3 regions of the Pseudomonas sp. GCEP-101 genome follow, and region 2 is predicted to be linked to each of the others. Evidence: predicted binding sites of a transcription regulator. Region 2 holds the regulator's gene; each other region holds the start of a gene.
What was found. The regulator LexA, encoded in region 2, represses DNA repair genes until DNA is damaged. The targets are predictions, from matches to a motif close to CTGTNTNNNNANACAG.
Positions count from the first base shown of each region.

Region 1: a site for LexA is predicted at 1,672-1,687, ahead of recN (DNA repair protein RecN). Genes of this name have one in related genera too.
Region 3: a site for LexA is predicted at 1,874-1,889, ahead of imuA (translesion DNA synthesis-associated protein ImuA). Genes of this name have one in related genera too.

Region 1 is NZ_CP104011.1:881,121-887,583, reverse strand. Features, by position in the region: gene recN (DNA repair protein RecN) at 1-1,648, opposite strand, end outside; gene grpE (nucleotide exchange factor GrpE) at 1,846-2,409, shown strand; gene dnaK (molecular chaperone DnaK) at 2,500-4,416, shown strand; gene dnaJ (molecular chaperone DnaJ) at 4,539-5,669, shown strand; gene dapB (4-hydroxy-tetrahydrodipicolinate reductase) at 5,728-6,463, shown strand, end outside.
Region 2 is NZ_CP104011.1:6,009,548-6,016,010, forward strand. Features, by position in the region: gene nagZ (beta-N-acetylhexosaminidase) at 1-294, opposite strand, end outside; gene N0B71_RS27115 (L,D-transpeptidase) at 306-830, opposite strand; gene N0B71_RS27120 (TetR/AcrR family transcriptional regulator) at 886-1,602, opposite strand; gene lexA (transcriptional repressor LexA) at 1,854-2,468, shown strand; gene sulA (SOS-induced cell division inhibitor SulA) at 2,482-2,955, shown strand; gene N0B71_RS27135 (hypothetical protein) at 3,000-3,239, opposite strand; gene N0B71_RS27140 (DUF6586 family protein) at 3,347-3,868, opposite strand; gene topA (type I DNA topoisomerase) at 3,937-6,463, opposite strand, start outside.
Region 3 is NZ_CP104011.1:4,464,374-4,470,836, reverse strand. Features, by position in the region: gene N0B71_RS20465 (NAD(P)/FAD-dependent oxidoreductase) at 31-1,233, shown strand; gene imuA (translesion DNA synthesis-associated protein ImuA) at 1,987-2,601, shown strand; gene N0B71_RS20455 (Y-family DNA polymerase) at 2,609-4,018, shown strand; gene N0B71_RS20450 (error-prone DNA polymerase) at 4,015-6,463, shown strand, end outside.

The DNA of each region.
Region 1 (6,463 bases), 1.1 Mb from region 2:
TGCGGGCGTGGGCCAGGGATTCCTTGGTCAGATCGACGCCGCCGAGCATGCGGGCAATTTCCTCGATGCGTTCGGCCTTTTTCAGATTGGCCACGGCGGTGCGGGTCTCGCTGGTGTCGCGGTCCTTGTGCACGAACAGGTGCTGGTGGCCCTGGGCCGCGACTTGCGGCAGGTGGGTGACGGTCAGCACCTGCCCGCGATCGCCGAGGCGGCGCAGCAACTGGCCGACCACTTCGGCGGTGGGGCCGCCGATGCCCACGTCCACTTCGTCGAAGACCAGTGTGGGGATGCGCGAGGTCTGCGCGGTGATTACCTGGATAGCCAGGCTGATACGCGACAGCTCACCACCCGAGGCAACCTTTGCCAGGCCCTTCAGCGGTTGGCCGGGGTTGGCGCTGACCAGGAATTCCAACTGCTCGAGGCCATTGACCTGCGGCTCGTCCGCCGTGGACTCGCGCAGCTCGATGGCGAAGCGTCCGCCCGGCATGCCCAGCCGCTGCATTTCCACTTCCACGGCCTTGGCCAGCTTCGGTGCGGCGTCCTGGCGGAGACGGCTGAGTTCCGCGGCCTTTTCCTGGTAGTGGCGGGCGTAGGCGGCCAATTCGTCGCCCAGGCGCTCCACGGCTTCGTCGTCGGCGTTCAGTGCCTCCAGTTCGTCCAGCAGGCGCTGTTGCAGGTCCTGCAGTTCATGGGGCTGCACCCGGTGCTTGCGCGCCAGGCTGTAGATGGCGTCCATGCGCTCTTCCAGCTGTTGCAGGCGCATCGGGTCGGCGTCGAAATGATCGACGAAGCGGTTCAGCTCGCCGATGGCCTCTTCGACCTGGATTTGTGCGCTGGACAACAGATTCACCGCTTCACCCAGTGCGGCCGGCTGGCTCTGAAAGGCGGTGAGGCGGTTGAGGCTGGATGTCAGCGCGGACAGCACGTTGCCGGCGTCGCTTTCGCTGCACAGCTCGACCACCTGGCGACAGGCGGCGATCAGGCTGCCGGCGTTGCTCTGGGTCTTGTGTTCGGCTTCCAGCGACTCCAGTTCGTTGTCACCCAGGCCGAGGTTTTCCAGCTCCTCCAGCTGATAGCTGAGCAGTTGGTGGCGGGCTCGCTGTTCTTCGCCGTTGCGCGACAGGCGGTCCAGCTCCTGGCGGGTCTGCTTCCAGCGCTGCGCGGCGAGGTGAACCTGGCGCGCCAGGTCCTGGCTGCCGGCGTATTCATCCAGCAGGCGGCGGTGGGTGTCGGCCTTGAGCAGCGACTGGTGCTCGTGCTGGCTGTGGATATCGATCAGCAGCTCGCCCAGGTGCTTGAGGTCGCCCAGCGGGCAGGGCGAGCCATTGATGTAGGCGCGCGAGCGGCCCTCGGCGGTGATCACCCGGCGCAGGATGCATGGGCCGTCATGCTCCAGGTCACGCTCGGCGAGCCAGTCGCGGGCCTCGGCAATCGCGCTGACATCGAAGCTGGCGAGAATGTCGGCCTTGTCGGCGCCGGGGCGCACCACGCCGCTGTCGGCGCGGTCGCCCAGGGCGAGCCCGAGGGCGTCGAGCATGATCGACTTGCCGGCGCCGGTTTCGCCGGTGATCACGGTCATGCCGGCGGCGAGCTCGAGATCGAGGTGCTCGACGATGGCGTAGTTGTGCACAGACAGGTGAACCAGCATGGGCGGCGGCTCCGTAGAAATGTCTGGTTATTTATACAGTATTTTTTGCGGCTGGCAATTCTCCCTCGTCGCCTGCCGGCCTGCCTTGAGGCGACAGCCCTTGAAGTGGCGCAAAGGCGCCCCATATACACGGCAGAGCCGCGGACCATTGGGTTCGCCTTGTTTTCAAAGGCTTATTTTCTTTTTAGGAGAGTGGCATGTCTGACGAACAACAGACTCAGGATTCCCAGTTCAACGAGCAGCCGGACACCGGCGCTACCGGGGACCTGAACGCCCGCGTGCTGGAACTGGAAGAACAGGTAGCCGCGGCGAAGGACCAGAGCCTGCGCGCCGTCGCCGAGCTGCAGAACGTCCGCCGCCGTGCCGAGCAGGACGTGGAAAAGGCACACAAGTTCGCCCTGGAGAAATTCGCCGGCGACCTGCTGCCGATCGTCGATACCCTCGAGCGCGCGCTGGAGATGTCGAACCCGGAAGACGAGGCGATCAAGCCGATGCGTGAAGGCATCGAACTGACGCTGAAGATGTTCCACGACACCCTCAAGCGCTACAGCCTCGAGCCGGTCGACCCGCACGGCGAGCCGTTCAATCCCGAACACCACCAGGCCATGGCCATGGAAGAGAGCGTGCGTCTCGAGCCGGGCAGCGTGGTCAAGGTGTTCCAGAAGGGCTACCTGCTCAACGGTCGTCTGCTGCGCCCGGCCATGGTCGTGGTCAGCAAGGCGCCGGAACAAACTCCGCCTTCGATCGACGAGAAGGCTTGAAATCCACCACCCGGTCCCCATCTGGGTAATCAACCGAGCCAAAGACCCGCAACAGGGTCAGCGCGGAATCTAATTTCTGGAGAGTGAAATATGGGCAAAATCATTGGTATCGACCTGGGGACCACCAACTCCTGTGTGTCCATCCTGGAGAACGGTAACGTCAAGGTCATCGAGAACGCCGAAGGCGCTCGTACCACCCCGTCGATCATCGGCTACGCCAACGACGGCGAAATCCTGGTTGGCCAGCCGGCGAAGCGCCAGGCCGTGACCAACCCGAAGAACACCCTGTACGCGGTGAAGCGCCTGATCGGTCGTCGCTTCGAAGAAGACGTCGTACAGAAAGACATCAAGATGGTGCCGTACAACATCGTCAAGGCTGACAACGGCGACGCGTGGGTCGAGGCCAAGGGCCAGAAGATGGCTCCGCCGCAGGTCTCCGCCGAAGTCCTGAAGAAGATGAAGAAGACCGCCGAGGACTACCTGGGCGAGCCGGTCACCGAAGCGGTCATCACCGTTCCGGCCTACTTCAACGACAGCCAGCGCCAGGCCACCAAGGACGCCGGCCGTATCGCCGGCCTGGACGTCAAGCGCATCATCAACGAGCCGACCGCGGCTGCGCTGGCCTACGGCCTGGACAAGGCCAAGGGCGACCACACCATCATCGTCTATGACCTGGGCGGCGGCACCTTCGACGTTTCCGTGATCGAGATCGCCGAAGTCGATGGCGAGCACCAGTTCGAGGTACTGGCCACCAACGGCGACACCTTCCTGGGTGGTGAAGACTTCGACCTGCGTCTGATCGACTACCTCGTCGAGGAATTCAAGAAAGAATCCGGCATGGATCTCAAGGGCGACCCGCTGGCCATGCAGCGCCTGAAGGAAGCTGCCGAGAAGGCCAAGATCGAGCTGTCCTCGACCCAGCAGACCGACGTCAACCTGCCGTACGTCACCGCTGACGCCAGCGGCCCGAAACACCTGAACGTCAAGGTTTCCCGCGCCAAGCTGGAATCCCTGGTGGAAGACCTGGTCAGCCGCACCATCGAGCCGTGCCGCGTTGCGCTGAAAGACGCAGGTCTGGACGTGTCGAAGATCGACGAAGTGATCCTGGTCGGCGGCCAGACCCGCATGCCGCTGGTGCAGAAGACCGTTGCCGAGTTCTTCGGCAAGGAAGCGCGCAAGGACGTCAACCCGGACGAAGCCGTCGCCATGGGTGCTGCCATCCAGGGCGCCGTGCTGGCCGGCGACGTGAAGGACGTGCTGCTGCTCGACGTCACCCCGCTGACCCTGGGTATCGAAACCCTCGGTGGCGTGATGACCGCGCTGATCGACAAGAACACCACCATCCCGACCAAGAAGTCCCAGGTGTTCTCCACCGCCGATGACAACCAGGGCGCCGTGACCATCCACGTGCTGCAGGGCGAGCGCAAGCAGGCCGCGCAGAACAAGTCGCTGGGCAAGTTCGACCTGGCCGACATCCCGCCGGCTCCGCGCGGCGTGCCGCAGATCGAAGTGACCTTCGACATCGACGCCAACGGCATCCTGCACGTGGGTGCGAAAGACAAGGCCACCGGCAAGCAGCAGTCCATCGTGATCAAGGCGTCCTCCGGCCTGTCCGAAGACGAGATCCAGCAGATGGTCCGCGACGCCGAGGCGAATGCCGAGGAAGACCGCAAGTTCGAGGAACTGGCCGCTGCCCGCAACCAGGGTGACGCGCTGGTCCACGCGACTCGCAAGATGGTTACCGAGGCGGGCGACAAGGCTACCGCCGAGGAGAAAGCCGCCATCGAGAAAGCGCTCGGCGAGCTGGAAGTTGCCGTGAAAGGCGACGACAAGGCCGAGATCGAGGCGAAGATGAACGCGCTGTCCCAGGCATCCACTCCGCTGGCGCAGAAGATGTACGCCGAACAGCCGCAGCCGGGCGCTGCCGCTCAGGGCGAGGCCGCTGACGACAAGGCGGGCGACGATGTCGTCGATGCCGAGTTCGAAGAGGTCAAGGAGAACAAGTAAGCCGCGTGCAAGCTTGCGCTCCAGCGCACCGATCAGCGGGTCGGTGCGCGTGAAACGTCACGCGGGGGCTTGCTCCCGCGTTGGCGTGTCTGGGGGAGAGGTTTTCAAGGTGCAAAGAATTTATGGCCAAACGTGATTTTTACGAGGTACTGGGTGTCGAGCGCGGCGCCAGCGAAGCGGACCTGAAGAAGGCCTATCGCCGGCTTGCCATGAAGTTCCACCCGGACCGCAACCCCGGCGACAAGGCCGCCGAGGACAAATTCAAGGAGGCCAACGAAGCGTACGAGGTCCTGTCCGACGCCAGTAAGCGCGCGGCCTACGACCAGTACGGCCATGCCGGCGTCGACCCTCAGATGGGTGGCGGCGGTGCGGGCTTCGGCGGCGCGAGCTTCTCGGACATCTTCGGCGATGTCTTCAGCGACTTCTTCGGTGGTGGCGGCGGCCGCGGCGGCTCCCGTGGCGGCCCGGCGCGCGGCGCCGACCTGCGCTACACCCTGGACCTGGATCTGGAAGACGCAGTCCGCGGCACCACCGTGACCATTCGCGTGCCCACCCTGGTGGGCTGCAAAACCTGCAACGGCAGCGGCGCCAAGCCCGGCACCACGCCGGTCACCTGTACCACCTGCGGTGGTATCGGTCAGGTGCGCATGCAGCAGGGCTTCTTCTCGGTGCAGCAGACCTGCCCGCGTTGCCACGGCAGCGGCAAGATGATCACCGACCCCTGTGGTTCCTGCCACGGCCAGGGTCGTGTGGAAGAGCACAAGACCCTGTCGGTGAAAGTCCCGGCGGGTGTCGATACCGGTGATCGCATCCGCCTGACCGGCGAAGGCGAGGCGGGCGCCCACGGCGGCCCGGCGGGCGACCTGTACGTGGTGGTGAACGTGCGCGAGCACGACATCTTCCAGCGTGACGGCAAGCACCTGTACTGCGAAGTGCCGATCAGCTTCGCCGACGCCGCCTTGGGTGGCGAGCTGGAAGTGCCGACCCTGGATGGCCGCGTGAAGCTGAAGATCCCCGAGGGCACCCAGACCGGCAAGCTGTTCCGCCTGCGCGGCAAGGGCGTGGCCCCGGTGCGCGGCGGCGGTGCTGGCGACCTGATGTGCCGTGTCGTCGTGGAAACCCCGGTCAACCTGGACAAGCGTCAGCGCGAGCTGCTCGAAGAGTTCCGCAATACCCTGCAGGGCAACTCTTCCCACTCGCCCAAGGCCAGTGGCTGGTTCGAAGGCATGAAGCGCTTCTTCGACGATCTATGATGCGAGGCCCCGGCGGTGCGAATCGTCCGGGGCTTTTTTAGCTTTGGAGCTGTTTTATATGCGACGTATAGCCGTAATGGGCGCCGCCGGGCGCATGGGCAAGACCCTGATCGAGGCGGTGCAGCAGACCAATGGCAGCGCCGGCCTGACCGCGGCGGTGTACCGTCCGGACAGCACCCTGGTGGGTGCCGATGCCGGCGAGCTGGCGGGCCTGGGGCGTATCGGCGTGCCGCTGTCGGGCGACCTGGCCAAGGTGGTCGACGAGTTCGACGTGCTGATCGATTTCACCCATCCGACCGTGACCCTGAAGAACCTGGAGGTCTGCCGCAAGGCGGGCAAGGCCATGGTCATCGGCACCACCGGTTTCTCCAGCGCGGAGAAGGAGCTGCTGAGCGAAGCGGCGAAGGACATCCCGATCGTCTTCGCGGCCAACTACAGCGTCGGCGTGAACCTGTGCCTGAAGCTGCTCGATACCGCCGCCCGCGTACTGGGTGACGACGTGGATATCGAGATCCTCGAAGCGCACCACCGTCACAAGGTCGATGCGCCGTCCGGCACCGCGCTGCGCATGGGTGAAGTGGTCGCCAATGCGCTGGGGCGTGATCTGGAGAAGGTGGCTGTCTACGGTCGTGAAGGCCAGACCGGTGCGCGTCCGCGCGAGACCATCGGCTTCGCCACCGTGCGGGCCGGTGACGTGGTGGGCGATCACACCGTGCTGTTCGCCGCTGACGGCGAGCGCGTGGAGATTACCCACAAGGCCTCGAGTCGCATGACCTTCGCTCGTGGCGCCGTGC
Region 2 (6,463 bases):
ACCGCACTGCTCCGCCAGCCGCTCGGCATTAGGGTTATCCGCGATGGCGCGCATCGCCGGCAGCCGCAGGAAGCCCTGGCGCAGACGCTGCACGCGGCCACCCTCCTGGTCCACCGCCAACAGCAGATCAGGGCGCACCGCGCGGATGGAGGCCATCAGCTCGCGCACCTGGCGCGGCGATTCGATATTGCGGGCGAAGATGATCAGGCCGCCCACTTCCGGGTGGCGCAGGATCTGACGGTCCTCGGCGGTCAGCCAGGTGCCGCCGACATCGAGCATCAGGGAGCCTTGCATGTGCATTCCTTTCAGTTCAGTTGCGCCGTCTGCCACTGCGGACAGGCGGCCTCTTCGATTCGGACCCGGCAATGGAGGGGAACCCGCGGGAAGAGTTCCAGCAGGTCGTCATTGCGCAGGCGGATACACCCGTGGGACAGCGGCGTGCCCATGGGCTCGCAGTCCGGGGTGCCGTGCAGGTAGATGTAGCGGCGGAAGGTATCGACCTCGCCCAGCCGATTGCGCCCCGGCTCGCAGCCGCTGAGCCAGAGGATGCGCGAAAGGATCCAGTCGCGTCCGGGAAACGCTTCATGCAGCGCGGCCGTCCAGGTTTCGCCGGTCCAGCGCCGCCCCTTGAGCACGGCCCCCTTGGGCAACCTTTCGCCGATGCGCGCGCGAACCTGGTGCAGTCCGCGTGGCGTGCAGCCTGAGCCGTTGCGCTCCCCCGCGCCGTTGGCGGCGCTGGATATCGGAACGCGCACGACGAGGCACCCTGCGGCGAAGCCGTAGAGCATCTGGTCAGCAAGGGAAATATGAAGAAGATCGAGATCAGCCATGGCCGGCTACTGTAGCCGATCAGGCCGACGCAGCCCAGCGCGACGCCGGGCTGTCTCAGACCTTGGCAGGAGCCTGAGAAGCGCTCGACTTGGTGCGCGGCTTGAGTTGCGCACCGGCCAGCGACGGGTCGCTGACACCGCTGTCGGCACGCATGCCGGCAGCCAGGAACGGCACCATCAGGCGCATCACCTGCTCGATGGAGGTGTTCACCCCGAAATCGTTCTCGGCCATGGCACGCAGCGCCTTGATGCCGGACATGCTGAACACCGCGGTACCCAGCATGAAATGCACGCGCCAGAACAGCTCCAGCGGCGGCAGGCGCGGCGCGGATTCATGCACCAGCAGCATGTAGCGGCGGAATACCTTGCCGTAGACCTCTTCGAGGTATTTGCGCAGGTGGCCCTGACTCTGGCTGAAGGCCAGCCCCAGCAGCCGCATGAAGATGGACAGGTCGTTGCCACTACGCGGCTTGACCGCCATGGCCTGGATCACGAGCAGTTCCAGCAGCTCTTCCAGGGTGGCGCGCGGCGCATCGGGCTTGGCCTGGCGGCGGTCCAGTTCCTTCTCCAGGCTGGCGCAGAACGGGCCGAGGAAGCGCGAGAAGACCGCCTGGATCAGCGCCTTCTTCGAGCCGAAGTGATAGTTCACTGCCGCGAGGTTCACCCCCGCCTTGCTGGTGATCAAACGCAGGGAGGTTTCGGCGAAGCCTTTCTCCGCGAACAGCTGTTCCGCTGCATCCAGGATGCGTTCGACGGTTTCCGACTGGGCCATGGCTACTCCGCCTGACAAACACTTGTTTGAAACATACGTTTCAGCGTCTTCAATTGTCAAGCAAAGTGCGATGGATTGTTACCAATATCATGGCAATGCGACGAGACACCTTATGTACAGCAAGACGCTTGCCAAGGCCGCCAGGTTACATGCACGAAAGTTCCATCCTAAGCGCCCTCCAATAAAAGCATTGCCAGGCCGCCATCACTGTATATAATCCCAGGCACTGTATAAAAAGCCAGAGTATGGACATGCTGAAGCTCACGCCGCGCCAAGCCGAGATCCTCGCCTTCATCAAACGCTGCCTGGAAGCCAACGGCTACCCGCCCACCCGCGCGGAAATCGCCCAGGAGCTCGGCTTCAAGTCGCCCAACGCCGCCGAGGAGCACCTCAAGGCCCTGGCCCGCAAAGGCGCCATCGAGATGACCCCGGGCGCTTCCCGCGGCATCCGCATCCCCGGCTTCGAGCCCAAGGCCGCCGCCAATGAAGACGAATTGCCGATCATCGGCCGCGTCGCCGCGGGCGCACCGATCCTCGCCGAGCAGAACGTCGACGACACCTGCCGGATCAACCCGACCTTCTTCAATCCTCCCGCCGACTACCTGCTGCGTGTGCGCGGCCAGAGCATGAAGGACGTCGGCATCATGGACGGCGACCTGCTGGCCGTGCATGTCACCCGCGAGGCGCGCAACGGCCAGATCGTGGTGGCCCGCCTGGGTGAAGAGGTAACGGTGAAGCGCTTCAAGCGCGAAGGCAGCAAAGTCTGGCTGCTCGCCGAGAACCCGGAGTTCGCCCCCATCGAGGTCGATCTCAAGGAACAGGAACTGGTCATCGAAGGCTTGAGCGTCGGCGTGATCCGTCGCTGAACAGGAGACATCCATGCAGTACCCGCAGCCGCAGAACCTGCCGCAACTCCCGCTGTTCCAGGAAGCACTCTGGGCGAGCGGTACTGCTCCCCTGCTTCCGGAGCTGATGGACGATGAGCCCGCCGCCGAGGAAAGCGCCTTCAGTGAAATCGCCCTGCGCGGCCTTCCCGGCCAATGCCTGATGCTGCTGGCGCCGATGCTCCGCGAGCTGAGCGAAGAGAGCGACTCGCGCTGGCTCACCCTGATCGCCCCGCCCGCCAGCCTGACTCCGGACTGGCTGCGCAAGGCCGGCCTCAACCGCGAGCGCATCCTGCTGCTGCCGGCGCGCGATCAGGCCGCTGCGCAAGCCCTGGCATGCGAGGCGTTGCGGCTGGGCAATAGCCATACCGTGGTGAGTTGGCTGAATCTCAACGAAAAAGCGCGCACGCAACTGTCCCGCGCCGCCGTTGCCGGCCAGGCGCAGAGCCTGAATATTCGTCTGGGTTGATCCGATCGAGGAAGCTTCGCCGCGAACACGGCGAAGCGCGGAACTCAATGCAGGACGCGCGGGCCTTCGTCGTCCATGCTCATGTCGCCGCCTTCGGCGAGACGACCGGCCATCTGCACACCGACATTGAACATCGCCTTGGCGATCTCGATGTGCTGGCCCTGCAGGAAGCCTTTGGCATCGGCGGAGAACTCCAGGGTCACCAGTGCCTCCTCCTCGTCCGCGCGACGCAGCACGATACGCCCGTCAGGCAGCTCGACAATTTCCAGAAATGAGGTTGGCATAGCGACGTTCTCCACAGCAGAACGCGTAGTGTAACAGCCACATCCGCTACACCCTAGCCAAAGCTTGCACGGACCGACCGGAAGGCCGGCGCAGTGTGAAATGGGAATCAGAGCTCGGTGAGCGACGCGCGGAAGCGCAGCACCAGTTCCTTGAGGGACTTGCGCCAGCTTTCCAGCTCATCGTTACCCAGCTCGGCCGGCGCCTCGTCGTCGACATTCACCGCTTGAATCAGCGGCTGGGTCGGATCGACCTTGGCTTTCTTCGGCTCGCTCGGCGGCTGGAACAGCGCGGCATAGGCAGCCAGCAGGCGCCCCAGCCAGGCTTCCGGCGATTGCGCCAGCTCGACCATTTCCGCCAGCTCCGGGCTGGGCGCGGCGGCCAGCACCTCGGCATTGAGCAACTGGTCGACGCGCGGCGCACCCGCCTGGGGCAGGCGGTAATAACCGGCAATTTCATGGGCCACGCCCAGCACCGCTCCGTAGAGATGGAACAGCGCCGCTTCGCGCTCGGCCTGGATGCGCGCCTGGGCATTCATCGCGCGCGCCGTTTCGGCGTTGCGCCAGGCTTCCAGGGCAAGGCCGGCGAAGAACAGCTTCTGATTGGTGCGGGTATAGAGTTCGTTCGCCATGACCTGAGCCCTCTGCAGTCGACGTCGGCAGTATAAGCGCGCCCCGCCTGGGCTGGGCGCGCCTTCCATCAGCGCTTGTCTTCGACCTTCCACTTGCCGCCGTCGAAGAACGCACGCCAGCCGGTGGGCTTGCCATCGACTTCGGACTGCACGTACTGCTCCTTGGTCTTGCGGCTGAAGCGGATCACCGCCGGGCGGCCATCCGGGTCTTTCGCCGGAGCGGCGAGCAGGAAGTGGTACTTCGGATCCAGCTCATCCTTGTGCGGCAGCAGTTCGGCCACCAGCGGAGCACGGGTCTCGCGGTTCTTCGGGAACTGGCTGGCGGCCAGGAACAGGCCGGAAGCGCCGTCACGCAGTACGTAGATGTCGTCCACCTTCTCGCACTTGAGTTCCGGCATGCGGATGGCGTCCATCTTCGGCGGCGCAGGCTCGCCGTTCTTCAGCAGCTTGCGGGTGTTCTTGCAGGTCGGGTTGGTGCAGCCGAAGAACTTGCCGAAGCGGCCGGTCTTGAGCTGCATCTCGCTGCCACACTTGTCGCATTCCAGGCTCGGGCCTTCGTAGCCCTTGATGCGGTACTGGCCTTCTTCGATCTCGTAGCCGGCGCAATCCGGGTTGTTGCCACAGATGTGCAGCTTGCGCTTCTCGTCGACCAGGTAGGCGTCCATGGCGGTGCTGCAGATCGGACAGCGGTGCTTGCCACGCAGTACGCGGGATTCGGATTCGCCTTCGTCATCCGCGGCGATCTCGTCGCCCGGAATCAGGTTGACGGTGGCCTTGCAGCGCTCCTTGGGCGGCAGGCTGTAGCCCGAGCAGCCGAGGAACACGCCAGTGGAAGCGGTACGGATCATCATCGGCCGGCCGCACTCGCGGCAGGGGATGTCGGTCAGGGTCGGCTGGTTGGCGCGCATGCCGTCGTTGGCAGCCTCGGCCAGGTCGAGTTTCTTGCGGAAGTCGCCATAGAACTCGTCCAGCACGTTTTTCCAGTCGCGCTCGCCCTGGGCCACGTCATCGAGGTTCTCTTCCATGCCGGCGGTGAAGCCGTAGTCCATGAGGTTGGAGAAGCTCTCGTTGAGGCGGTCGGTGACGATGTCGCCCATTTTTTCCGCGTAGAAACGGCGGTTATGGGTGGTGACGTAGCCACGCTCCTGGATGGTAGAGATGATCGCCGCGTAGGTGGACGGACGGCCGATGCCGCGCTTTTCCAACTCCTTGACCAGGCTGGCTTCGGAGAAGCGCGCCGGCGGCTTGGTGAAGTGCTGGCTCGGGTCGAGCTTGAGCAGCTTCATGGCGTCGCCCTGGTTCATTTCCGGCAGGACGTCGTCCTCGCCCGGCTTGCTCTGCTGCGGCAGCACCTTGGTGTAGCCGTCGAACTTGAGGATGCGGCCCTTGGCGCGCAGCTCGAAGTCACCGGCAGCGGCGCTGACGGTGGTGGACAGGTACTCGGCCGGCGGCATCTGGCAGGCCACGAACTGGCGCCAGATGAGGTCGTACAGGCGCTCGGCGTCGCGCTCCATGCCCGACAGCTGGGTCGGACGCAGGTTGACGTCGGAAGGACGAATCGCTTCGTGCGCTTCCTGGGCGCCTTCCTTGCTGGAGTAGAAATTCGGCTTGGCCGGCAGGTACTTCTTGCCGAACTCGCTGTCGATGAAGCCGCGCACCATGTCGATGGCGTCGGCCGACAGGTTGGTCGAGTCGGTACGCATGTAGGTGATGTAGCCGGCTTCGTAGAGACGCTGGGCCATCATCATGGTCTTCTTCACGCCAAAGCCCAGGCGGTTGCTCGCGGCCTGCTGCAGGGTGGAGGTGATGAAGGGCGCCGAGGGCTTGCTGGAAGTCGGCTTGTCCTCGCGCTTGGCGATGCTGTAGCTGGACGCCTTGAGTTTCTCCAGCGCGGCGTTGGCCTGGGCTTCGTTCAGCGGTTTGAAGGCTTCGCCCTTCTCGCGCACCACTTCGAAGCGGACCTTGTCGCTCTTCGGGGTGGCGAGGTCGGCGTGGACTTCCCAGTACTCTTCCGGGACGAAGGCGCGGATTTCGCGCTCACGCTCGACCACCAGCTTCACCGCTACCGACTGCACGCGGCCGGCAGACAGGCCGCGGGCGATCTTCGCCCACAGCAGCGGCGAGACCATGTAGCCCACCACGCGGTCGAGGAAGCGGCGGGCCTGCTGGGCATTCACGCGGTTGATATCCAGCTCGCCAGGCTGGGAGAAGGCCTCCTGGATGGCCTTCTTGGTGATTTCGTTGAAGACCACGCGCTTGTAGCGCGAGTCGTCGCCGCCGATGGCCTCGCGTAGGTGCCAGGCAATGGCCTCCCCTTCGCGGTCCAAGTCGGTTGCGAGATAGATGGTGTCGGCATCCTTGGCCAGGCGGCGCAGCTCCTCGATCACCTTTTCCTTGCCGGGCAGGATCTCGTACTTGGCCTTCCAGCCGTGCTCCGGATCGACGCCCATGCGGGTGAAGAGCTGGCGCTTGGCCTTCTCCTTCGGCGACAGGGCCGGCGCTTCGGCGGCAGCCTTGCGTCCTTTGGCCGCAGGCTCCTTGGCAGCGGAAGAGCCGCTGGTGGGCAGGTCGCGGATGTGGCCGATGCTCGACTTC
Region 3 (6,463 bases), 1.5 Mb from region 2:
CTGGATTCACACTTTTCGTCGGAGACCACCATGAAACAACGCATCCTGATCGTCGGCAGCGGCTTCGCGGGCATGTGGAGCGCCCTGAGCGCGGCGCGCCTGCTCGACCTGCACCAGCGTGACGACATCGAGGTCGCGGTGCTCGCGCCCCAGGCCGAGCTGCGCATCCGCCCGCGCTTCTACGAACCCGACGTGCACCGGATGGCCGCACCGCTGGGCGAGCTGTTCGGCGCCGTGGGCGTGACCTTCATCCAGGGCAGCGCCGAGCAGATCGACGTCGATGGCCGCCAGCTGGATTACCGCAACGCCCGCGGCGAGACCGCCACCCTGGGCTTCGATCGCCTGATCCTGGCCAGCGGCAGCAAGGTCGCCCGCCCCGCCCTGCCGGGCATCGAACACGCCTTCGACGTGGACGACATCGACCAGGCCGTACGCCTGGAAACCCATCTGCGTTCGCTGCAACAGATGCCGGAATCGGCCGCGCGCAACACCGTGATCGTCGCCGGCGGCGGCTTCACCGGCATCGAGACGGCCACCGAGATGCCGGCCCGCCTGCGCGACGTGCTGGGCGCGCAGGCCGAGGTGCGGGTGATCGTGGTCGATCGCGGCGCCGAGATCGGCAGCGCGCTGGGCGCCACCTCGCAGTCCGTGGTCGAAGAAGCCTCGGCCGAAGTGGGCGTGGAATGGCGCCTGAAGGCCTCGGTGGAAGCCATCGATGAAAACGGCGTGACCCTTTCCAGCGGCGAGCGCATCGAGGCGAAAACGGTGATCTGGACCGCCGGCGTGCGCGCCAGCGCGCTGACCGAACAGGTGGCCGGCGAGCGCGACCGCCAGGGCCGCCTGCACGTGGACCGCAACCTCCAGGTGATCGGCCAGGACGCGGTGTACGCCACCGGTGACGTCGCCTATGCCGCCGTGGACGAGGCCGGCAACCACGCGCTGATGACCTGCCAGCACGCCATCTCCCTGGGCCGCTCGGCCGGCAACAACGCCGCCGCCGACCTGCTCGGCGTGGCGCCGATCCCCTACAGCCAGCCCAAGTACGTGACCTGCCTGGACCTGGGCGCCTGGGGCGCGCTGTACACCGAAGGCTGGGATCGCCAGGTGCGCTTCCTGCGGGAGGAAGGCAAGAAGATCAAGACGGAGATCAACACCGTGTGGATCTACCCACCGGCGGCCGACCGCGCCACCGCGCTGGCGGCGGCTGACCCGATGATTCCAGTCGTGGCGTGATACATCGAGCCATGCCCGGCGTCGCACGCGATGGCGGGTGTGGCTGATATTTTCACGGGCTCCCCGAGCTGGGCGGATTCGCGAGCAAGCTCGCTCCTACAACAGGCATGTAGGAGCGGGCCACGCCCGCGCCAGCCATGTCGGCGTATTCCGATCCCACCCGGAAATACCGAGCTCCCCGCCACATTGTAGGAGCGAGCTTGCTCGCGAACCTGCCCGAAACGCCGCCCTCGCCGGCGGTTCGCGGGCATGGCCCGCTCCTACAGTGAGCCGTCAACTCGGCCTTGGCTTTGAGTTTGGCTCCTGAATACGTCCAGAGAAACCGCCGCGCACACCGAGGGTCCCGTGCGGATATTTCTCTGGAAATCCCAAGGACAAGAGCAACGATCAAGAACGAGAGCATGGCGGTTGCTCCCGTAGGAGAGACGGGAGCGCCTGGCCCTTGTCCGCGGCATCCATCGCGGCGTATTCCGATCCCACCTGGAAATACCGAGCCCACGCCACATTGTAGGAGCGAGCTTGCTCGCGAACCTGCCCGATACGCCGCCCTCGCCGGCGTTCGCGGGCATGGCCCGCTCCGACAGTGAGCCCGACGGTCGTCAGACCAAGCGCCATTGACGGCTCCACGCCACCGGATAAACTGTATATCCATACAGTTATTTCGAGCAATCCCATGTCCCGCCATCCCATCTCCCTTCCCCGGCCCTCGCGCCGGGTGCATGACCGTCGCCGCGCGGCGGGCGGGAGGTCGTGATGGGCAGCGTGGTCGCGCTCGACACCCTGTTCCACCAGCGCCAGGTCTGGAAGGGCCAGCCGCAAGGCCTGCCGCCGAGCCAGCAGCCCACCGGCCATGCCACGCTGGACGCCGCCCTTCCGACCGGCGGCTGGCCGGAAGCCGCGCTGAGCGAAATCCTCCTGGCCGCCGAAGGCACCGGCGAACTGCAACTGGTCTGGCCGACGCTCGCGCGGCTCAGCGCGGCGGGCGAGCGCATCGTGCTGGTCGCACCGCCGCACATTCCCTACCCGGCCGCCTGGCAGGCCGCTGGCGTTGCGCTGGAGCAGCTCGCCATCGTGCGAGCCCAGGGGGGCGATGCGCTCTGGGCCGCCGAGCAGTGCCTGCGCTCGGGTAGCTGCGGCGCCGTGCTGTGCTGGCCGCAGCAGGCCGACGACCGCTCCCTGCGCCGCCTGCAGGTGGCCGCCGAAACCGGGCAGACGCTGGCCATCGCCTACCGCTCGCAGCGTGAAGCGCTCAACCCGTCACCCGCCGCGCTGCGCCTGGCGCTGGACGCCAACCCGGCGCAGCTGCGCGTGCTCAAGTGCCGCGGCGGCCTGGCGCCGGCGCGGCCCATCCCACTGCCCTGGCACTGAGGTCGGCATGCTCTGGGCCTGCATTCTCCTGCCACAGCTGGCGATGGACGGCGTGCTGCGCGGCCGCGCCGATCCGGACGCCGCCCTGGCGCTGCTCGCCGGGCCGACCCAGCGCCGCGTGCTGCAAGCGGTGAACCCGGCCGCGCGGGCGCTGGGGCTCAAGCCTGGCCAGTCGCTCACCGCCGCCCAGGCCTTGAGCCGCGACTTCGCCACCGCCGAGTACGACCTGCGCGAGGTGCAGCGCTGGCAGAACCTGCTGGCCGCCTGGGCCTATGGCTTCAGCTCGCAGGTCAGCCAGCACTACCCGCGTGCGCTGCTGCTGGAGGTGCAGTCCAGCCTGCAACTGTTCGGTCCCTGGCCGCGTTTCGAGGCGCGCCTGCGTGAGGAGTTGAACGGGCTGGGCTTCCGCCACCGCATCACCGCCGCGCCCAACCCGGCCGCCGCGCGCATTCTCGCCAACGGCCACGATGGCCTGGCGATCCATGACCATGAGCAACTGCGCCAGTACCTGGGCAGGATGCCGCTGGAGCGCCTGGGCCTGGAGCGCGACGCGGCCACCTCGCTGGGCCGCATGGGCCTGCGCAGCCTGCAGCAATTGCTCGCTCTGCCCCGCGAGAGCCTGGCCCGGCGCTTCCCGGCGCAGGTATTGCGGCAGGTCGATACCCTGCTCGGGCAGCGCCCGCTGGCCCTGGAGTTCTACCGGCCGCCGGATACCTTCGAGTCGCGCATCGAGCTGAATTTCGACGTAGAATCCACCCAGGCGCTGCTGTTCCCCCTGCGCCGCCTGACCGCCGACCTCGCCGCCTTTCTCGCCGGGCGCGACAGCGGCGTGCAGCGGTTCGTCCTCTATCTGGAACACCACGAAGGCAGCGACACGCCGATGCCGGTCGGCCTGCTCAGCGCCGAGCGCGAGGCGGCGATGCTCTTCGAGCTGACCCGTGGCCGCCTGGAGCAACTGCAACTGCGCGCGCCGGTGCACAGCGTGCGGTTGCTGGCCGATGACCTGCCGCCCTTCGTGCCGCAGCACCGCGAGCTGTTCGACGACCGCCCGCAGCAGTCGCAGCCCTGGGAACAGCTGCGCGAACGCCTGCGCGCGCGGCTGGGCGACGACGCCGTGCACAACCTCGGTGGCCGCGCCGACCATCGCCCGGAGCGCGCCTGGCAAAGCACTTCCGCCCCGCTGCTGCCCGTCACCGAAGCCCCGCGCCCCGGCTGGCTGCTGGCCGAGCCCCAACCGCTGCGCGAATTCGCCCCGACCCTGCTGGCCGGCCCCGAGCGCATCGAGTCCGGCTGGTGGGACGGCGAGGACATCCGACGCGACTACTACCAGGTGCGCACCCGCAGCGGCCAGCGCGCCTGGGCGTTCCGCCCGGTGGGCGACGACGGCCCCCTGCTGCTGCACGGCTGGTTCGCATGAACGCGCCGGCCGAAGGCATCGGCTATGCCGAACTGCACTGCCTGTCCAACTTCAGCTTCCAGCGCGGCGCCTCCAGTGCCGCCGAGCTGTTCGAGCGGGCGAAAAAGCTCGGCTACTGGGCGCTGGCGATCACCGACGAATGCAGCCTGGCCGGCATCGTTCGCGCCTGGCAGGCCTCGAAGGAGACGGAAATCCCGCTGATCACCGGCAGCGAACTGAGCATCGAGCAAGGCCCGAAACTGGTGCTGCTGGCGGAAAACCTGGCCGGCTACGAGAACCTCTGCCGCCTGCTCACCCACGCCCGGCGCCGCGCCGAGAAAGGCAGCTACCGCCTGGTGCGCACGGACTTCGACGGCAACCTCGAGCACCTGCTGGCGATCTGGCTGCCACGGGGCAGCCAGGACGACGACGGCCTCTGGCTGCGCGGGCTGTTCCCCGAGCGCCTGTGGCTGGGCGTCGAACTGCACAAGGGCCCGGACGACGCCGGCAAGCTGCACCGCTTGCAGGAACAGGCCGCGCGTCTGGGTATCCCCGCGGTGGCCTGCGGCGACGTGCACATGCACAGCCGCGGCCGCCGCGCCCTGCAGGACTGCATGACCGCCATCCGCCAGCACCTGCCGGTGCACGAGGCCGGGCAGTACCTCTACCCCAATGGCGAGCGCCATCTGCGACCGTGGGAGGCGCTGGCGTCGATCTACCCCGCCGAGCTGCTGGCGGAAACGCTGAAGATCGCCGGGCGCTGTACCTTCGATCTGGGCGACCTCAAGTACCAGTACCCGCGCGAGCTGGTGCCCGAAGGGCATACGCCGACCACCTGGCTACGCGAGAAGACCGAGGAAGGTATTAAACGGCGCTGGCCAGATGGCGAGACCGAGAAAGCCCGCGCGCAGGTGGAATACGAACTGGCGCTGATCGCCGAGCTGAAGTACGACAGCTACTTCCTCACCGTCCACGACATCGTTGCCTTCGCCCGCAGCCGCAGCATCCTCTGCCAGGGGCGCGGCTCGGCGGCCAACTCGATCGTCTGCTTCGCCCTGGGCATCACCGAGCTGGATCCGTCCACGGCCAACCTGCTGTTCGAACGCTTCATCTCCCGCGAGCGCAACGAGCCGCCGGACATCGACGTCGACTTCGAGCACGACCGTCGTGAGGAGGTCATCCAGTACGTGTTCCGCCGTTATGGCCGCAGCCGCGCCGCGCTCACCGCCGTGGCCAGTACCTACCGCGGCGCCGGCGCGGTGCGCGACGTGGCCAAGGCGCTGGGCCTGCCGCCGGACCAGGTCGGCGCGCTGGCCGACTGCTGCGGCGCCTGGAGCCGCGAGGCGCCGCCGCCCGAGCGCCTGCTGGAGGCCGGTTTCGATCCGGAAAGCCCGATCCTGCGCCGCGTGCTGACCCTCACCGGGCAACTGGTCGGCTTCCCCCGCCACCTGTCGCAGCACCCCGGCGGCTTCGTCATTTCCCAGCAGCCGCTGGAAACCCTGGTGCCGGTGGAGAACGCGGCGATGCCCGAGCGCACCCTGATCCAGTGGGACAAGGACGACCTCGACGCCGTCGGCCTGCTCAAGGTCGACGTGCTCGCCCTCGGCATGCTCAGCGCCCTGCGCCGCTGCTTCGACCTGATCGACGACTATCGCGGCAAGCAATGGACTCTTGCCACCCTTCCGCAGGGCTGCACCAAGACCTATGACATGATCAGCCGCGCCGACACCGTGGGCGTGTTCCAGATCGAATCCCGCGCGCAGATGGCGATGCTGCCGCGGTTGCGGCCCAAGGAGTTCTACGACCTGGTCATCCAGGTCGCCATCGTCCGCCCCGGTCCGATCCAGGGCGACATGGTGCATCCCTATCTGCGGCGGCGGAATAAGCAGGAACCAGTCGTTTATCCGCATGAGGAAGTGATTTCGATATTCGAACGGACGCTGGGCGTTCCGCTGTTTCAAGAACAAGTCATGCAACTGGCAATCAAAGCTGCCGACTACACGCCCGGCGAAGCCGACCATCTGCGCCGCTCCATGGCGGCCTGGAAGCGCCACGGAGGCTTGGAACCTCATCGTGAGAAGCTGTTCGAGCGTATGTCGGCCAAAGGCTATCCGCAGGAATACATCGCGCGCATCTTCGAGCAGATCAAGGGCTTCGGCAGCTACGGTTTCCCTGAATCCCACGCCGCCAGCTTCGCTCTGCTCACCTACGCCAGCTGCTGGCTGAAGTGCCACGAACCGGCCGCCTTCACCTGCGCCCTGATCAACAGCTGGCCCATGGGTTTCTACAGCCCCGACCAGTTGCTGCAGGACGCCCGCCGCCATGGCCTGGAGATCCGCCCGGTGGACGTGCGCCACAGCCACTGGGACTGCACCTTGGAACCGATCCCTGACCGCCAGCCGGCGATCCGCCTCGGCCTGCGCATGGTGCGCGGGCTGCGTGAGGACGTCGCCCATGCCGTGGCCC